3 regions of the Streptomyces sp. NPDC052225 genome follow, and region 3 is predicted to be linked to each of the others. Evidence: riboswitches for the same ligand, from Rfam matches in the RefSeq annotation. Region 3 holds a riboswitch; each other region holds the start of a gene.
What was found. A riboswitch is a leader RNA that binds a small molecule or an ion and turns the genes downstream of it on or off. The one in region 3 is predicted to bind cyclic di-AMP.
Positions count from the first base shown of each region.

Region 1: it holds a riboswitch for cyclic di-AMP, as region 3 does, so the genes downstream of both, AB0L37_RS03005 (M23 family metallopeptidase) here and AB0L37_RS31690 (NlpC/P60 family protein) in region 3, are expected to answer to the same signal.
Region 2: it holds a riboswitch for cyclic di-AMP, as region 3 does, so the genes downstream of both, AB0L37_RS21285 (LysM peptidoglycan-binding domain-containing M23 family metallopeptidase) here and AB0L37_RS31690 (NlpC/P60 family protein) in region 3, are expected to answer to the same signal.

Region 1 is NZ_JBFAVD010000001.1:600,565-605,137, reverse strand. It holds gene AB0L37_RS03010 (aldo/keto reductase) at 1-830, opposite strand, end outside; gene AB0L37_RS03005 (M23 family metallopeptidase) at 963-1,976, opposite strand; cyclic di-AMP (ydaO/yuaA leader) riboswitch at 2,018-2,153, opposite strand; gene AB0L37_RS03000 (PP2C family protein-serine/threonine phosphatase) at 2,367-3,482, opposite strand; gene AB0L37_RS02995 (MFS transporter) at 3,592-4,573, opposite strand, start outside.
Region 2 is NZ_JBFAVD010000014.1:54,942-59,514, forward strand. It holds gene dxs (1-deoxy-D-xylulose-5-phosphate synthase) at 1-116, shown strand, start outside; gene AB0L37_RS21265 (aspartate aminotransferase family protein) at 113-1,498, shown strand; gene AB0L37_RS21270 (XRE family transcriptional regulator) at 1,572-2,198, shown strand; gene AB0L37_RS21275 (DUF6126 family protein) at 2,200-2,346, shown strand; gene AB0L37_RS21280 (tyrosine-protein phosphatase) at 2,360-3,157, opposite strand; cyclic di-AMP (ydaO/yuaA leader) riboswitch at 3,525-3,710, shown strand; gene AB0L37_RS21285 (LysM peptidoglycan-binding domain-containing M23 family metallopeptidase) at 3,714-4,454, shown strand.
Region 3 is NZ_JBFAVD010000028.1:46,453-51,025, forward strand. It holds gene pcrA (DNA helicase PcrA) at 1-2,082, opposite strand, end outside; gene AB0L37_RS31680 (hypothetical protein) at 2,176-2,553, opposite strand; gene AB0L37_RS31685 (hypothetical protein) at 2,559-2,795, opposite strand; cyclic di-AMP (ydaO/yuaA leader) riboswitch at 3,004-3,186, shown strand; gene AB0L37_RS31690 (NlpC/P60 family protein) at 3,194-4,375, shown strand; gene AB0L37_RS31695 (hypothetical protein) at 4,389-4,573, opposite strand, start outside.

The DNA.
Region 1 (4,573 bases), on a different contig from region 3:
GTGGGCTGGGCGGCGAGCCAGGCGAGGGCGACCGTGGCGATCTCGGCGTCGTGGGCCTGCGCGACCTCGTCGAGGGCGGCGAGCACCTTGCGGCCGCGCTCGGTCTCCAGGTGCCGGCCGGCGCCGGCGGCCCGCGCGCTGTCGACGGTGGCGCCCGGACGGTACTTGCCGGTCAGGAAGCCGGAGGCGAGCGCGTAGTAGGGGACGGCGCCGAGGCCGGCGCGCGAGGCGATGTCCTGGCGCTCGCCCTCGTACGTGTCGCGCGAGACGAGGTTGTAGTGCGGCTGGATGGCGACGTAGCGGGCCACGCCCTCGCGGTCGGAGAAGTCGAGGGACTCCTGGAGGCGCGCGGGCGAGATGTTCGAGGCGGCGATGTTGCGCACCTTGCCGGCCTTCACCAGCTCGTCGAGCGCGCCGATGATCTCCTCGACCGGGATCGTCTCGTCGTCGTCGAAGTGCGTGTAGTACAGGTCGATGTGGTCGGTGCCCAGGCGCTTGAGGGAGGCGTCGGCGGCGGCCTTGATGTTCGCGCCGCGCAGGCCCTGGAAGTCGGGGTGGCGGGCGACCTTGGTGGCCACGACGACGTCGTCGCGGTTGCCGCGGGACGCCAGCCACTTGCCGATGATGGTCTCCGACTCGCCGCCCTCGTTGCCCTCGACCCAGGCCGAGTACGAGTCCGCGGTGTCGATGAAGTTGCCGCCCCCGGCGACGTACGCGTCGAGCACCGCGAACGAGGTGGCCTCGTCGGCGGTCCAGCCGAAGACGTTGCCGCCGAGGGAGAGCGGGAAGACCTCGAGGTCCGAGGAGCCGAGCTTGCGAAGAGAAGTCATGTGTCGGCTCAACAGACGTACAGAATGCGGTATTCCGTAGACAGCGAGGTCAGCCCGCCAAAGGTGGGTAAAACCGGCAGCCCTGACGTCGGGGGGTTGCCGCCAGGACCGCCGGGGTCACAAGGCGGGCTCTCAGGGAGTGAGGCCCTTGTCGCGCAGCCAGGCGGCCGGGTCGATGCCGGTGGCCTGCCCGCCGGGGTGGACCTCCAGGTGGAGGTGCGGTCCCGTGACGTTGCCGGTGGCGCCCACGCGGCCGATGACGTCGCCGGTGGAGACCTTCTGGCCCACCGTGACGTTCATCGACGACTGGTGGCAGAACCACAGCTCGGTGCCGTCGTCGAGGGTGATGACCGTGCGGTAGCCGTACGCGGTGTTCCAGCCGGCCTCGGTGACGGTGCCGGAGTGGATGGCGTAGATCGGGGTACCCGTGGGAGCGGCGAAGTCCAGGCCCGTGTGGTAGCCGGACGACCACATGGCGCCGGGCTGCCCGAACGTGCCGGTGATCGTGTACGAGGCGACCGGGATCTTGTAGCTCTTGGCGAGCTTGGCGAGGCGCTCGGCCTCGGCCTTCTTGCGCGCCTCCTCCTCGGCCGCCTTCTTCTCGGCGGCGGCCTTGGTCTCGGCGGCCTTCTGCTTCGCGGCGGCTTCCTCGGCGGCCTTCTGCGCGGCTGCCTCTTCGGCGGCCTGCTTCTCGGCGGCGTCGGCGGCGTCCTGCTGCGTCTCGGCCTGCTGCATGATGCGGGCGCGCAGCGTCTCGCCTGCGTCGGTCTGGCCGCTGCCGGTGCCCATGGTGGTGAGCGGGGCGGCCGCGGCGGCGGGGGCTCCGTCCGAGTCGTCGGATATCAGCGCGCCCACGCCGGGCAGCGACTTGGCCTCCGGCAGGGAGTCCTTGACGGCCGACAGGTCGGGCATGGAGATCTGGACCGCGGGCTTGCCGCCCTGCGCGGTGGCGATGCCGCCCGCGCCGACGGCGGCGATCACGCCGACGCCGAGGACCGTGGAGCTGCGCGCGAGGCCTCCGCGCTGCCGGGCGACGCGGTGCTTGCCGCGGACGGGGCGGACGGACTCCTCGGTGGGGTTCCACTCCTCCCAGTTCTCCTGCGCGACACTCTCGGCACCGAAGTCACCGTCGGTGGAGGCATGCAAGAACTCGGGGGCAGGACGGTTCGACGCCACGAAGGCGCTCTCCTTTCCTTCCTTCTCGCCTACCGGGTTAGCTGACGGGTTCGGAGCAGGAAGGTCTCCTACGGACGTGAAGTACGTCCGATTCACCCCAAGTTGGTGGTTCCCCGGCTCCCTTTCGGGATTAGGCGTGTGCGCACGGAGCCATCTCTTGTGACGGCTGGGACGACCGCGCTGCGTTATCGAACGTTAATAGACAGCCGACACTAATTCCAAGCCGTTCCCACTGATCGTTCACTTCTTTGGCCTGGACTTAACGGCCGAAGACCGGGCGGAACGGGTCGACTTGGCCGACCGCGCGAACACGCCCTTCAGCTGACGGTGTGTCAATTGTTATGCGGAGAGCGCGGAGAGTCACGGCCGTCGTACGGCGAGCAGTGCCATGTCGTCGGTCGCGCCGCCCCCGGTGTGCGCGCGCACCTCCTCCGAGAGCGCCGCGAGGAGTTCCTCGGGTCCGGGGAAGATGCGCCCGGCGAGGCGGGCCGCCGGATCGTAGAAGACGCCGTCCGCGTCGCGCGCCTCGGAGAGCCCGTCGGTGTAGAGCAGCAGAGTGGCGCCCGCCGGGAAGCCCGCCTCGGTGGCCCGGTCGGGCCAGCTGCCGAGTTCGCTCATGCCGAGCGGGAGCGCCGCCTCGTCGGGTCCGATGACGCGTACGGTGCCGTCGCCGAGCAGCACGATGGGTTCGGGGTGGCCGCGGTTGAGGATGCGGACGACCCTGTCGAAGCCGCCGCCGTGCGGGATCTCGGCGAGCACGGCCGTGGTGAATCCCTCGAAGTCGTCGATGCCGCTGCGCCGGGTGCCCTCGCGCGCGAGCGCCCGCTCCAGGCGCTGGGCGACCGCCTCCAGGCTGCCCTCCTGCTCGGCGGCCTCCCGGAACGCGCCGATCACCACGGCGACGGCGGCGACCGCACCCATCCCCTTGCCGCGTACGTCACCGACGACGATCCGGACACCGTGCGGGGTGTCCTGCACGGCGTACAGGTCCCCGCCGATGAACGCCCCGGCCTGCGCGGCCTCGTACCGCGCGGCGATGGCGAGCCCGCCGATCCGGCCCGCGGGCACGGGCAGCACGGCGAGCTGCGCGGCCTCGGCGATCTGCCGCGCGGACGCCAGCTGTTCGTCGCTGCGCCGCACGATCCGGTTGATGAAGCAGGCGAGGGCGCACACGGTGGCCACGGTGGCGATCTCCGTGATGACGTCGGAGCCGAACTCGCCCGTGTATCTGAGGTGGACGGCGACGATCGCGGCGATCGAGACGAGTCCGGCCACGAGTGTGCCGCGCAGCGAGAAGAACGGGGCGGCGACCAGGGGCGCCGCGCTGAACAGGGGCGCGCCGGAGAACCCCGACGGGGTGAAGTACTCGTAGGCCGCGCCGCAGACGATGAGCAGGACGGGGAGCAGTCGCAGGAAGGCACGGGTGGCGCCGGTGTCCGACGCGTATCTGTGCCTGCCTCCTCCGCGCTGCCCCACCACGTCTCCTACCGGCTCCGCGCCCGCTCTCCGGGCGTCTCACCAAGGTTTCCCGGGGTGCGGGGCGGGGGCTAGCAGGGTGGGCCGTATGGGTTACCCCCCTTTCTCTTCAAGCCCCTCCGGCGATTGAGGAGCGGGGCCCGGGGCGGAGCCCCGTGACCCGGGCGAGACGGCGCAGGGTCACGGCCCCCAGGCCGCCCACCCCCGCAAGCACCCACCACACCGCCCCCGACCCCATCAGCGCCCCCACCCCCAGATTCCCCACCGTGATCCCCACCCCGCACACCGTGTTGTAGAGCCCGTAATGCGTGGCGACCCAGCGGCCCCGGGCCAGGGAGACGACCGTGTCCATCTCGAACGGGTAGAGCACCGCCGTCGCCGCGGCGAGGCCCGCCGCGCAGAGCAGGAGCCCGGCCACGCCGACCCACCCGGTGCCGCCCGCCGCCGGCACCAGGAACGCCGCGCCCATCAGCCCGAGCCCGGCGACCAGGCACTGTTCGCGGCTCCAGGTCCGCCGGCACCAGTCGGTGATCCGCAACTGCCCGGCGAGCGCCACGAGCCCCGACGCCACGAACAGCGCGCTGGTCGCGACCTGCCCGGCCGTACCGCCGCCGACCAGGCGTTCCACGGTGAGCGGCAGCGCGAGATAGATCTGGAAGGACAGGACGTACGAGGATGTCATCGCCAGTGAGAACAGCCAGAAGGCGCGGTTGCCGAGGACGGTCGCCCACTGCCCCTTGCCGTCGCCGTCCGCCTCGGGCACCGCCGTGCGGTGGCGCGCGGGCAGCCGCACCGTCTGCACCACGGACAGCACCGCGAACAGGGCGGCCGACACCGCGCACGTCAGCCGGAAGTCGACGCCGGTCAGGGCGAGCCCGACGAGCGGCCCGAGCAGGATCCCCGCCTGGTAGTAGACGTTGAACAGGGCGAACGCCTCCACGCGGCGTTCCTCTCCGGCCTCCCCGGCGACGTACGCCCGTACCGCCGGATTGAACAGCGCGCCCGCGAGCCCGGTCGCGACGGACGCCCCGATGAGGACCGGCAGCGTGTCCGCGAAGGCGAGCGCGCCGAAGCCGAGCGTCCGCAGCGCG
Region 2 (4,573 bases), on a different contig from region 3:
TGGCGCACGCCAAGCGGGGCGAGGTGCTCGCCGACATCGGTCTGACACCGGTGGAGATCGCGGGACGGATCAGCGCCTCGCTCAGTCTGAAGTCAGGCAAGGAGAACGACGCATGAGCAAGGAGTTCGACCTCGGCACGCTGCTCGCCGAGCGCGGCGCCGAACGGTACGAGCTGCACGCCAGATACCTCAACCACCAACTGCCGAAGATGCTCCACACCATCGGCTTCGACAAGGTCTACGAGCGGGCCGAGGGCGCGCACTTCTGGGACGCGGACGGCAACGACTACCTGGACATGCTCGCCGGCTTCGGCGTCATGGGCCTCGGCCGGCACCACCCCGTCGTCCGCAAGGCGCTGCACGACGTCCTCGACGCCTCGCTCGCCGACCTGACCCGGTTCGACTGCCAGCCGCTGCCGGGCCTGCTCGCCGAGAAGCTGATCGCGCACAGCCCGCACCTGGACCGGGTGTTCTTCGGCAACAGCGGCACGGAGGCCGTGGAGACCGCGCTCAAGTTCGCCCGGTACGCCACCGGCAAGCCGCGCGTCCTGTACTGCGCGCACGCCTTCCACGGTCTGACCACCGGCTCCCTGTCGGTCAACGGCGAGGACGGATTCCGTGACGGGTTCGCCCCGCTGCTGCCCGACACCGCCGTCCCGCTCGGCGATCTCGACGCGCTGGCACGGGAGTTGAGGAAGGGGGACGTCGCCGCGCTCATCGTCGAGCCCATCCAGGGAAAGGGCGTGCACGAGTCGCCGCCCGGGTATCTGCGGGCCGCGCAGGACCTCCTGCGGGGGCACAAGGCGCTGCTCATCGCCGACGAGGTGCAGACCGGGCTCGGCCGCACCGGCGACTTCTACGCGTACCAGCACGAGGACGGCGTCGAGCCGGACCTCGTGTGCGTCGCGAAGGCGCTGTCGGGCGGCTATGTCCCGGTCGGCGCGACGCTCGGCAAGGACTGGATCTTCAAGAAGGTCTACTCGTCCATGGACCGTGTCCTCGTCCACTCGGCGAGCTTCGGGTCCAACGCGCAGGCGATGGCGGCCGGGCTCGCCGTCCTGTCGGTCATGGAGGACGACCAGATCGTCGCGAACGCCCGCGCCATGGGCGATCTCCTGAAGTCCCGGCTCGCCGCGCTCGTCGACCGCTACGAGCTGCTCAGCGACGTGCGCGGACGCGGGCTCATGATCGGCATCGAGTTCGGCCGGCCCAAGTCCCTGAAGCTGCGCAGCCGTTGGACGATGCTGCAGGCCGCGCGCAAGGGCCTGTTCGCGCAGATGGTCGTCGTGCCGCTGCTCCAGAAACACCGGATCCTCACACAGGTCTCCGGCGACCACCTGGAGGTGATCAAGCTGATCCCGCCGCTCGTCGTGGACGAGGCCGACGTCGACCGGTTCGTGGAGGCCTTCACCGCCGTGATGGACGACGCGCACAGCGGCGGTGGACTGATGTGGGACTTCAGCAAGACACTGATCAAGCAGGCGGTCGCCAACCGCTGAGACGCCCCCGAGAGACTTTGCCTCTGAGGCAAAGGATTTGCCGCTGGGGCAGGGCTCTGGCTGAATCGACAGCATGAGTCCTGCCCTCCCGGAGGAGGTTCCGGAGCCCCCGGAGCTGCCCGCCGTAGCGCCCCAGCTGCGCGCCCTGCGCCGCCGCGCCTCCCTCACGCTGGAGCACGCGGCCCGCGCGGCCGGCCTGTCGCCGGCCCACCTCTCACGCCTGGAGACCGGACAGCGCCAGCCGTCGCTGCCGATGCTGCTCGCTCTCGCCCGTACCTACGGTACGACGGTCTCCGAACTGCTCGGCGAGACCCCCGCCGACCGTGACGCCGTCGTCCGGGCCGGGGCCATGGAGCCCACCGAGGCCGGCGGCTGGGTGTACCGGCAGGCCGGCGCCCCCGGCCGCGGCATGCAGGCGCTGCGGGTCCACATCCCGTACGGCAGCCAGGGCGACATCGTGCGCGTCCACCCCGGCGAGGAGTGGCTCTACGTCCTCGAAGGGCGGCTGCGGCTGCGGCTCGGGGACACGACCCACCGGCTCGGCCCGGGTGACAGCGCCCACTTCGACTCGCTCACCCCGCACCGGCTCGCCGCGGCGGACCAGGGCGGGGCCGAGCTCCTCTTCGTCCACACCCTGTTGCAGAGCCCGACCGCCGCGCTGTGCCTCGGCCCCGCGGCCGGTCCGATCCGGGAGGTCTGACATGAGTGACACCGAGCGGCCCGCGGGCCGTGACATCGAGGACAAGCTGCCGCGCGGCATCTGGGTGCGGGTCCTCGTGTACGTCTTCGCCGGGCACGCCCTGGCCGCCTTCATCTATCTGCTGTTCACGCTGGGCGGCGGCCAGTAGGCGGCCTGGACCGTCAGTCCAGCAGGCGCTCGCGCAGCCGCTCGCGGTCGGCCGCGGTGAGCTTCAGGCCCTCTTCCAGGTAGCGGTCCGTGCTGCCCCAGGTCTCCTCGAGCGTCTCGAAGGCCGCGTTCAGGTACTCGGCGCGCGCGTCGAAGAGCGGGCTGAGCAGCTCCATGACCTCGGGGGAGTACGCGTCCGCGGACGTGCCGCTGCGGCGCACCTTGTAGCGGCGGTGCTTCGCGTTCGACTCCAGGTAGTCCGCCTCGATGGCGTCGCGCTCCACGCCGACCGCGAGCAGTGTCACGGCGATCGACAGGCCCGCGCGGTCCTTGCCCGCGGCGCAGTGCATCAGGGCGGGGACGCTGTCCTCGGCGAGCGCGTGCAGCACCCGGCTGTGCTCGCCGGTGCGCTGCGTGATGATCGAGCGGTAGGACGTGATCATGCGGTTCGCGGCGCGGCCCTCGGACAGGAGCGCCCGCAGCTGCTCTATGTCGCCGTCGCGGACCATCTGCCAGAACTCGGCGCCGTCGGCCGGGTCGGACAGCGGCAGGTTCACATTGCGCACGCCCGGCAACTCGACGTCGGCGCCCTCAAGGCGCTGGTCCGCCGCGTTGCGGAAGTCGAAGACCGTGTGCAGCCCGAGGCCCGCGAGGAACACCGCGTCCTCGGCGGTGGCGTGGGCGAGGTGTCCGCTGCGGTAGAGCACGCCCTGGCGCACGCGCCGGCCGTCCACGGTCGGGAGGCCGCCGACGTCCCGGAAGTTGCGTACTCCGGCCAGCTCGGGCTCGGTGGACGGGACGTGCTGCGTCACGGGGGCTCCTCCCGGTCGGGGCACCGGCGTTGCTCGCCGGCGGATCGCGCTCCTGACGATACGACATGGCTTCCCGGGGCAACCATCTGTCCGATTTGAGGCTTTCCTTGGTAACTGTCCCTGGTAGCACGGGTGTTGCGCAGGTCTGCGTGAGCAGGCTCATAGCCGTGACGTTCCGTGGCGGTCGTCCGGATTGCGGCGCGCGGAATTTGCTAGGGGTAAGGCGTTGGTAAAGCGGAAGGGTCGACGCAGGGTGACACCGGGAACTCCCAGTCGATCAAGAAAGGGCTGGCGTACGTGAATTCGGCGCTTGTCGCCGCCTTTCTCATTCCTTTACGGTCACCACCAACTCCGGTCGGAACGCCTAGTCCTGCCACCGCCCGGATTCCGAACGACTACCCGTGACGGCAGGAGCGGGGGACCCACAGGCAGTACGCCGCCGAGGGAATTCCCCATGCGGCTCGGGGTGAAGTCGCGTCCGTACGACGGGCGCGGCCGGACATCTCCCGTCCGAACCCGACAGCTCACCTCGTAGGCGACGGAGAGAGATTTCGCCATGCCCGCAAAGGGAAAGCACCGCCGTCCGAAGTCCCAGCGCGTCACCCGCGCCGCCGCCGTCGTCTCCGCCGGCGGAGCCGCGCTCGCCCTGCCGCTGATCGGCGCGACCGGCGCCCATGCCGCCACCGCCACGACGTACACGGTGAAGGCCGGTGACACGCTCTCCAAGATCGCCGAGGCGCAGGGCGTCGACGGCGGCTGGAAGCAGCTCTACCAGGACAACAAGGCCGCGATCGGCTCCGACGCCGCGCTCATCAAGCCCGGCACGAAGCTCACGCTCGGCGGCGCGGCCAAGGCCACCACCACGGCGACGCAGGCGAGCGCCTCCACCACCACCTCCTACGTGAAGCCCGTCGCCGCGTCCATCGGTACCCCGTACCACCAGAACGGCTCCATGTGGTCCAGCGGCTACCACACCGGGACCGACTTCACCGTTGCCACCGGCACCTCGCTCAAGGCGATCGCCGCCGGCACCGTCGTCTCGGCCGGCTGGGACGGCAGCTACGGCAACGAGGTCGTCATCCAGCACGCCGACGGCAAGTACTCGCAGTACGCCCACATGTCGTCGGTGGGCGTCTCGGCCGGCCAGGCCGTCACCGCCGGGCAGCAGATCGGCCTGTCGGGCGCGACCGGCAACGTCACCGGGCCGCACCTGCACTTCGAGATCCGTACGTCCCCGAACTACGGCTCCGACATCGACCCCCTGGCGTACCTGCGCCAGCACGGTGTGAGCGTCTGACAGGACCCGGCGCGCGCGATCCACTCGGCCCCCCGGGATATTCCCCGGGGGCCGAGTGGGCTATCTCACCACCCGTCAACCCCTGGCTACGGTCGCGTAGGTCACATCCCAGGGTGAAA
Region 3 (4,573 bases):
GTAGAGCCGCTCGCGCGCACGCGTGATGCCGACGTACGCGAGCCGCCGCTCCTCCTCCAGCTCCTTGGTCTGGCCCAGCGAGCGCATGTGCGGGAAGACGCCGTCCTCCATGCCGGTCAGGAAGACGACCGGGAACTCCAGGCCCTTCGCGGTGTGCAGGGTCATCAGCGTGATGACGCCGCTGCCGTCGTCGTCCTCGTCCGGGATCTGGTCGGAGTCGGCGACGAGCGCGACGCGCTCCAGGAAGTCGGAGAGCGTTCCGCCGCTCACGTCCTCCTGGTCCTGGTTCTCCTCGGCCGCGCCGGACTCCTGCTCGAACTCCAGGGCCACGGCGGCGAGTTCCTGAAGGTTCTCGATCCGGGTCTCGTCCTGCGGGTCGGTCGAGGCCTGCAACTCGGCGAGATATCCGGTCCGTTCGAGCACGGCCTCCAGGACCGTGGCCGGTCCTGCGCCGGACTCGACGATCGTACGGAGGTCCTCCATCAGCGTGTTGAACCGCTTGACGGCGTTCGTGGAGCGGGCCGCCATGCCGTACGCCTCGTCGACGCGGCGCAGCGCCTGCGGGAAGGAGATCTTCTCGCGCTGCGAGAGCGCGTCGATCATCGCTTCGGCGCGGTCGCCGATGCCGCGCTTCGGCACGTTCAGGATCCGGCGCAGCGGGACGGAGTCCTCGGGGTTCGACAGCACGCGCAGATACGCGAGGACGTCCCTGACCTCCTTGCGCTCGTAGAAGCGGACGCCGCCGACGACCTTGTAGGGCAGGCCGACGCGGATGAAGATCTCTTCGAAGACACGGGACTGCGCGTTCGTCCGGTAGAAGACGGCGACGTCGCCCGCCTTCGCGTCGCCCGCGTCGGTGAGCCGGTCGATCTCCTCGGCGACGAACTGCGCCTCGTCGTGCTCGGTGTCCGCGACGTAGCCGGTGATCCGGGCGCCCGCGCCCGCGTTCGTCCACAGGTTCTTGGGGCGGCGCGATTCGTTGCGCTCGATGACCGCGTTGGCCGCGGTCAGGATCGTCTGCGTGGAGCGGTAGTTCTGCTCCAGCATGATCGTCGTCGCGTCCGGATAGTCCTCTTCGAAGTCGAGGATGTTGCGGATCGTGGCGCCGCGGAAGGCGTAGATCGACTGGTCGGCGTCACCCACGACGCACAGCTCGGCGGGGTCGGAGTCGGCCGGGCCGACCAGCTCCTTCACCAGCGCGTACTGCGCGTGGTTCGTGTCCTGGTACTCGTCGACCATGACGTGGCGGAAGCGGCGGCGGTAGTGCTCGGCGACGTCCGGGAACGCGCGCATCAGGTTGACCGTCGTCATGATCAGGTCGTCGAAGTCGAGGGCGTTGGCCTCGCGCAGCCGCGACTGGTACATCGCGTAGGCCTGGGCGAGGGTCTTCTCGAAGCCGTCGGCGGCGGTGGCGGCGAAGTCCTCCTCGTCGATCAGCTCGTTCTTCAAATTGCTGATCTTCGCGCTGAAGGACTTCGGCGGGAACTTCTTCGGGTCCAGGTCCAGGTCGCGGCAGACCAGGGCCATGAGCCGCTTGCTGTCGGCGGCGTCGTAGATCGAGAAGGACGACGTGAAGCCGAGCTTCTTCGACTCGCGACGCAGGATGCGCACGCACGCGCTGTGGAAGGTGGAGACCCACATCGCGTTGGCCCGCGGCCCGACGAGGGACTCGACGCGCTCCTTCATCTCGCCCGCGGCCTTGTTCGTGAACGTGATCGCGAGGATCTGGCCGGGGTGGACGCCGCGCTCGGCGAGCAGGTAGGCGATCCGGTGGGTCAGGACGCGGGTCTTGCCGGAGCCCGCGCCCGCGACGATGAGCAGGGGCGAGCCGCCGTGCACGACGGCCGCCTTCTGGTTCTCGTTCAGCCCGTCGAGGAGCGCGGCCGGGTCGATGACCGGGCGCGGCGCACCGTCGCGGTAGTGGGCGTCCCGGGCCGGAGGCACGTCGAACTTCCCGCCGAACAGGTCGTCCGGGATCGGCTCCGGAGCTGCTGCGGGATCGGTGTCCTCGGGCGGCGGCGGGGGCTCCTCCGCGCCGCTCTGGAGGCTGGCCAGGAAGTTGTCGTCAAAGAGGCTGCTCATCGCCCTACGAGTCTAGGCCGCCCCACTGACACCCCGCCGCCGCCTTTGCGACACCGCTGGAAGACAGACTCCGGAATCCGGGAAAGTCGCAGGTCAGAAGGACAGAATCTGCCGGAACCGGCCGCCGGGCGACTTCTTTCCGCCCTCCAGGACGGTCCCGGCGCGGTCGGCCTTGGTGACGGTCCGGGCGAAGAGCCGGCTGACGTACAGATCGCCGTGTCCGTCGGCCGCGACGCCGGTGACCGGGCCGAAGCCGGAGGTCCAGCCGAGGATCCTGCCGCCGGGGCTGACCTTCCAGACGCGGGCGGTCGCCCTGGCGGCCTCGCCGTTCAGGTCGCCGACGTAGAGGTTGCCGTCGGGGCCGAGGGCGATCGAGGCGGGGACGGCCACGTGGCCGTTGCGGTTCGGGAAGACGGTGAACGGCTTGGCCCTGCCGCCCGGCGACACCACGACGAGGTCGTCGCCCGCCACGTCCGCTACGACGGGGCGCCCGAGACAAAGACGCCGTCGAGGCCGGTCGCGAAGCCGCCGTCCTTCGTCGCGCCCGACGACAGCCCGGGGACGAACGACGCCTTCCTCCGGCACCCGCCGCCGTCCTGGTCGAGCTTCGCGACGCCCGCCGAGGTGCCGATACAGGTGTCGCCCTCGGGGCCGCCCTCGCCCGCTCCCGCGGTGGCGGGGCCGTACTGCGGACAAGTCGGCGGACTCCGCAACTCCGGGGAAGGCTCCGGTCAATCTACGGACAATTCGGCGCAGATCCCTCCGGATTGACCACGTACGGCCGGGCGCGGGCCCGAGGAGTAGCCAAGGTCACGAAAATGTATCGGGCATATCGAACATCAACCTTCACAGCAGCAACACCAGTTGGCTACGGTGCTGCGCGGGCAGTCCGTCCCCCCGCCCGCGAACAACGCGGCGACCGGACAGCCCCCGCTGAGTTCCGTACGCCGCAAGGCAGGGAACCGGGGACCCACCGACCTTGGGGTGAATCGGCCCAACGGCCCGGCAGCACCGGGCAGTTGACCGTAGGGCAGCCTTCCGCACGACGAGCACCACCCGCCCGAACCCGACAGCTAACCCGGTAGGCGGACCATGGAAGGAGTCGCCTGCCTTGGCGTCGCACCGCAAGCCGCGCAGCCGGTCCCGGATATCCGGCGGCCTTCGTACGACACCCGCCGTCGGCATCACGACCGCCGCGCTCACCTCCGTCGCCCTGCTCTCGCAGACGGCCCAGGCCGCCCCCACGCAGCCCCACAAGCCGAGCATCGAAGAGGTGCAGAAGAAGGTCGACACCCTGTACCGGCAGGCCGAGGTGTCCACGCAGAAGTACAACGCGGCCAAGGAACGGACCGAGGGCAAGAAGAAGCAGGTCGACAAGCTCCTCGACGACATCGCGCAGCGCACCGAGAAGATGAACACGGCGCGCCAGAAGCTGGGCCGGTTCGCCGCCGAGCAGTACCGCACGGGCGGCATCAGCGACACGGCGACGATGTTCCTCGCGGACGACCCCGAGGACTATTTCTCGCAGCGCCAGCTGATGAGCCGGCTCACCGACGAGCAGAAGAAGGCCGTCGACGACTACCAGGTCCAGCAGCGCACCACGGCGAAGAAGCGCACCGAGGCGCAGGCCAGCCTCAAGGACCTCACCACGTCGCAGACCGAGCTGAGGACCACCAAGCAGGACGTGCAGACCAAGCTGTCCGACGCGCGGGAACTGCTCTCCAAGCTGACGGCCGAGGAGAAGGCGCGCCTCGCGGCCATCGAGAAGGCGAAGCAGGAGGCGGCCGAGAAGAAGGCCGCCGAGCTCGCCGCACAGCAGAAGGCCGCGGAGGAGGAGAAGCGGAAGGCCGCCGAGGAGGCCGCCGCCAAGGAGCAGGGCTCCACGGACTCGTCGGACTCCTCCGGGTCCGCCTCGGACACGTCCGACTCGTACGCCACCAAGGCGGCGAAGGCGCTCGCGTTCGCCAAGGCCCAGGAGGGCAAGCCGTACGTGTGGGGCGCCACGGGCCCGGACTCGTACGACTGCTCGGGGCTCACGCAGGCCGCGTGGAAGGCGGCGGGGATCTCGCTGCCGCGCACCACCTGGGACCAGGTCGAGGTCGGCACGACGGTGCCGCTCTCCGACATCCAGCCGGGCGACCTGGTCTTCTTCTACGACGACATCAGCCACGTCGGCCTCTACCTCGGCGACGGCATGATGATCCACGCGCCGAAGCCGGGTGCGTACGTCCGCGAGGAGTCCATCTACTACGACGGCACGTCGTCCATCCACAGCGTGGTGCGGCCCGCCTGACCCCTCGGATCCCTCAGGTCCACAGAACGGCGATGAAGATGTTCGCGATCGTGAGTCCGCCGACGGTCGCGAACAGGGCCTTCTCCGCCTTCTCCTCGTCGCGCTTCACGTACACGATGCCGAGGATGACGATGAGGATCGCCAGCTTCACACCGATCTTGATGTTGTTCACGGTGTTGTCGTCGGCCTGATTGAGGC